2 regions of the Hydrogenophaga bisanensis genome follow, and region 1 is predicted to be linked to the other one. Evidence: predicted binding sites of a transcription regulator. Region 1 holds the regulator's gene; the other holds the start of a gene.
What was found. Region 1 encodes NrdR, which represses ribonucleotide reductase genes. Its sites were predicted from a motif close to CACNANATNTNGTG; they were not measured.

Region 1 (2,395 bases):
GGCCGGAGGAGGATCTGCGGGCCACCATCGAACAATGGTCAGTTGGAGGGCAAACTCTCAGAGCATCAGGAAAGACCTATGTGGTGGCGCCTGATGTCCAAATCGTTGACCGAAATGCGCGGTTCGTCAGTGCTTTGCAACTGAAGCCTGGTGTACCGGTGCTGCTTACATTGTCTGGCAATGCTGTGACTCATGTGATCGTCAATCCAGGGCCCAGCAATCCTTTTGAGCGACCAGGTCAACGTTGACCTAGAAAACCGCAGGAGTATCAGTTCATGTCACGCAGACAAGCCGGTTTCACCTTGGTGGAACTGATGATCACTGTCGCCATCGTCGGGATTCTTGCCGCAGTGGCCTATCCCTCCTACGCAGAGTACGTCCGGAGAACCGCCCGTGCAGATGCGCAGTCGGACATGGCTGAGAACGTACAGTTTCTTGAGCGTGTTTACACCAATAACAACCGATACGATCGAACCATGAACGGTGGTGCGTGGGTAACACTCCCGGTAACTCAGAGCCCGCGCTCCGGTACCGCGAAGTACAACTTCGCAATTGTTTTCGGTGCGGGGGGGACTACCTATACGTTGACTGCTCTTCCGCAGGGATCTCAAGCGTTGGATAAATGCGCAGCGATGAGCGTCAACCAGGCGGGCGTCCAAGCACCTTTGGTGGGGACAGATGGTCGCCCGTGTTGGTGATGCGTCTCTTTTGTATTAGTTTTTTTGGGATTGAGTTGCCTGAAAGCCGATCCTATATTCCTCTTCCAGATCACCAGTTCTGGCGGAGGGCGAGTTGGAAGAGCGCAAACGGTTGTCAGGTGTAACGCTGATTGAAATGGTGGTGACGGTGAGTATCGTCGCCTTCATGAGTTTTCTTGCTATTCCTTCAGTGGGTCTTTGGATAGATGATCTGCGATCAAAGGCATTGGCTAACTCTTTGCTCGTTGACCTGAACCTCGCACGAAGCGAGGCTATCCGTCGAGGTCATCCTGTCGTTGCGTGTATAGCAGTCGGGTCAGCATGTCACCCAATTGGTAGATGGGAGCAAGGGTGGCTATTATTTGCGGACATCAATAACAACGCATTAAGGGACACCGGTGAGGAGGTGATCCGACAGACCAAGATCGAGTCGGACGGTTGGCGGCTCTGGGGTAATGGTCCTGTGCGATCTTATGTGTCCTACCACCCACTTGGTCAGACGAGGTTGGTCAACGGCGCGTTTCAGGCTGGTACCCTTACCATCTGCCTCCCTTCTCGGCCAAACGCCATGTCCCGGCGCATTATCATCAATAGTCGCGGCCGTCCTCGAATTGAGCGCGTCGATCAAGCAATCGCAGGTTGTGACTGAAAGCAAACCCTTGGTATTGACCGCTTTCTACTTTCTTACCTCATCGACAAGCGCCCGGAACTCATCGATGTCTTCAAAGCTGCGGTAGACGCTGGCAAAGCGGATGTAGGCCACCTTGTCCATCTTCTTGAGTTCGCGCATCACCATCTCGCCCAGCTTGTTGGCCGGGACCTCGCGCGCGCCCAGGTTGAGCAGTTTTTCTTCGATGCGTTCGATCGCCGCATCCACCTGTTCGGTGCTGACCGGGCGCTTGCGCAGGGCCAGGGTGAACGAGGCGCGGAGTTTGGCCGGCACGTAATCCACGCGCCGACCGTCTTTCTTCACCACCGCCGGGAAGCTGACTTCCGGCCGCTCGTAGGTGGTGAAGCGTTTTTCGCAGTGGCCACACTGGCGGCGGCGGCGGATGAAGTCCGCGTCTTCGGAGACCCGGGTCTCGACGACCTGGGTTTCCAGATGACCGCAGAAGGGGCACTTCATCGGATGCAGCCGCCGTGTGTCATCACTTGTAGACCGGGAAGCGAGCGGTCAGGGCGTTGACCTTGGCGCGCACCGCTTCGATGTTCGCCGGGTCGCGCGGGTTGTCCAGCACGTCGGCAATCAGATTGGCGGTCAGGCGGGCTTCCTCGTCCTTGAAGCCGCGGGTGGTCATGGCCGGGGTGCCGATGCGCACGCCGCTGGTGACCATCGGCTTCTCCGGGTCATTGGGGATGGCGTTCTTGTTGATGGTCATGTGGGCCTGGCCCAGCACTGCCTCGGCTTCCTTGCCGGTGATGCCCTTGGCGCGCAGGTCGACCAGCATGACGTGGCTTTCGGTGCGGCCCGACACGATGCGCAGGCCGCGCTGGGTCAGGGTCTCGGCCACGATCTGGGCGTTCTTGACCACCTGTTGCTGGTAAACCTTGAACTCGGGCGTCAGCGCTTCCTTGAAGGCGACCGCCTTGGCCGCAATGACGTGCATCAGCGGACCACCCTGCAGGCCGGGGAAGATGGCGCTGTTGATGGCCTTTTCGTGCTCGGCCTTCATCAGGATGATGCCGCCGCGCGGGCC
Region 2 (2,395 bases), on a different contig from region 1:
CTGAGCCGAGGGACCCTGGGCTGGGCGCGACAGTGCGCATCGCCCAACTTCGGTGTGCGCCCGGCCGGCACCGCCATCGACCTGATCGTGATCCACTCGATCAGCCTGCCGCCCGGGGTGTTCGGAGGGGATGAGATCGAGCGGCTGTTCACCAACCGCCTTGACTGGGATGCCCACCCCTACTTCCAGCAGATCCGTGGGGCCGAGGTCTCCGCCCACTTCCTGATCCGCCGCGACGGCGGCGTGGTCCAGTTCGTGAACATGGACGACCGCGCCTGGCACGCCGGCGCCTCCTGCTGGCAAGGACGCGAGAACTGCAACGACCACTCTGTTGGTATCGAACTCGAAGGACTGGAGGGTGGACTGTTCGAAAAAGCCCAGTACGACAGTCTGACCAGGCTGTGTACCGAGATTGCCGAGCGTTACCCAATTGCCTGGGTGGCGGGGCATGAGCACATTGCCCCGGGACGAAAGCGGGACCCAGGCCCCGGTTTCGACTGGTCGCGCCTGCAACAGTCCCTTGGATGGGCCCATGCGTGTTTTCCCCAACAGGGCGACGTGACCGGCTCAGGCGGCTTGGCTGGCTGACTTCATCGCCACCCGGTCGTCAGAAGCCATGCGGCCTGGCGAGGCAAAACCGGCTGGACACCCTGTCTTCATGCGGACTCGCCTGCACCGATTCAGTCTCTGTGCGGGAGCGTCCGAAACTCCCGGATCTGTTGGCCGGCGTGCATTTTTTGCGACACGAAACGTCGCCCGGGGCCATCAGCAAAAAAACCTCAGGACACTACCCCTAGTGGCTTGAACCCCCCTGGCACACCAGATATAGTGTGCCCTGCGCGACAAATCCGATCCCGACACCCACCGGCACTGCCTGCAGTGACTCTGTGGTCGCCTGCAGGGAACCCGGTCGTGCCCGACACCCCAGAACAAACGAAAGAGGAACCATGCTGACCGCCCAGTCCACCCAGCCTTCGACCGTCGCGTCCCCCCTGTCGACGCCATTCGGCGCCCCCTCGGGCACCGATGGCGCCAGCGCCGCCTTCAATCACTACCAGATCATCCGCCGCAATGGCGCGGTGGTGCACTTCGAGCCCAGCAAGATCGCGGTGGCCCTGATGAAAGCCTTTCTGGCGGTCCACGGCACCCAGGGTGCGGCGTCGGCCAGCGTGCGCGAAACGGTGGACGCGCTGACGCAGAACGTGGTGCGGGCGCTGATGCGCTCGCGCCCGGGCGGCGGCACCTTCCACATTGAAGACGTGCAGGATCAGGTCGAACTGGGCCTGATGCGCAGCGGTCATCACGAAGTGGCCCGGGCCTATGTGCTCTACCGGGAGCGTCGCGCCCAGGAACGCGCCGCCCAGGCGGTCGCGGCACAACCGGCCGAAGCGACACTGCACGTCACCGACGGTGGACAACGTGTCCCGCTGGACGTCAACCAGCTGACGGCCCTGATCACCGCCGCCTGCGCCGGCCTCGGCCATGACGTCAAGGCCGACCCCATCGTGGCCGAAACCAAGCGCAACCTGTACGACGGTGTGCCGATCGAAGAGGTCTACAAGGCCGCCATCCTGGCCGCTCGTACCCTGATCGAGAAAGACCCGGACTACACCTACGCCACCGCCCGCCTGCTGCTGCACACCATCACCAAGGAAGTGCTCGGTGGCGAAGTCCCTGCCAGCGAACTGGCCCAGCGTTACGCCGACTTCTTCCCCCAGGCCATCAAGAAGGGCGTGGAGGCCGAGCTGCTGGACGACAAGCTGCTGCAGTTCGACCTGCCACGACTGGCTGCCGCCCTCAAGCCCGAGCGCGACCTGCAGTTCGACTATCTGGGTCTGCAAACCCTGTACGACCGCTACTTCCTGCACGTGCGCAAGACCCGCATCGAACTGCCGCAGATCTTCTTCATGCGCGTGGCCATGGGCCTGTCCCTCAATGAGATCGACCGCGAAGCACGCGCCATCGAGTTCTACGAGGTGCTGTCCTCGTTCGACTTCATGTCGTCCACGCCCACGCTGTTCAACAGCGGCACCCGCCGCTCGCAGCTCTCCAGCTGCTACCTGACCACCGTGCCCGACGACCTGGACGGCATCTACGAGTCCATCAAGGAGAACGCACTGCTGTCCAAGTTCGCCGGTGGGCTGGGCAACGACTGGACCCGCGTGCGCGCCCTGGGCGCCCACATCAAGGGCACCAACGGCGAGTCGCAGGGCGTCGTGCCGTTCCTCAAAGTGGTGAACGACACCGCCGTCGCGGTCAACCAGGGCGGCAAGCGCAAGGGCGCGGTCTGCACCTACCTGGAGACCTGGCACCTGGACATCGAAGAGTTCTTGGAGCTGCGCAAGAACACCGGTGATGATCGCCGTCGGACCCACGACATGAACACGGCCAACTG

Region 2: a site for NrdR is predicted at 818-831, ahead of ACFQNJ_RS03175 (ribonucleoside-diphosphate reductase subunit alpha). Genes of this name have one in related genera too.

What each region holds. Positions count from the first base shown of each region.
Region 1 is NZ_JBHTBX010000001.1:313,114-315,508, reverse strand. Features, by position in the region: gene ACFQNJ_RS01470 (hypothetical protein) at 1-248, shown strand, start outside; gene ACFQNJ_RS01465 (type IV pilin protein) at 276-698, shown strand; gene ACFQNJ_RS01460 (GspH/FimT family pseudopilin) at 793-1,347, shown strand; gene nrdR (transcriptional regulator NrdR) at 1,375-1,824, opposite strand; gene glyA (serine hydroxymethyltransferase) at 1,847-2,395, opposite strand, start outside.
Region 2 is NZ_JBHTBX010000002.1:107,543-109,937, reverse strand. Features, by position in the region: gene ampD (1,6-anhydro-N-acetylmuramyl-L-alanine amidase AmpD) at 1-588, shown strand, start outside; gene ACFQNJ_RS03175 (ribonucleoside-diphosphate reductase subunit alpha) at 948-2,395, shown strand, end outside.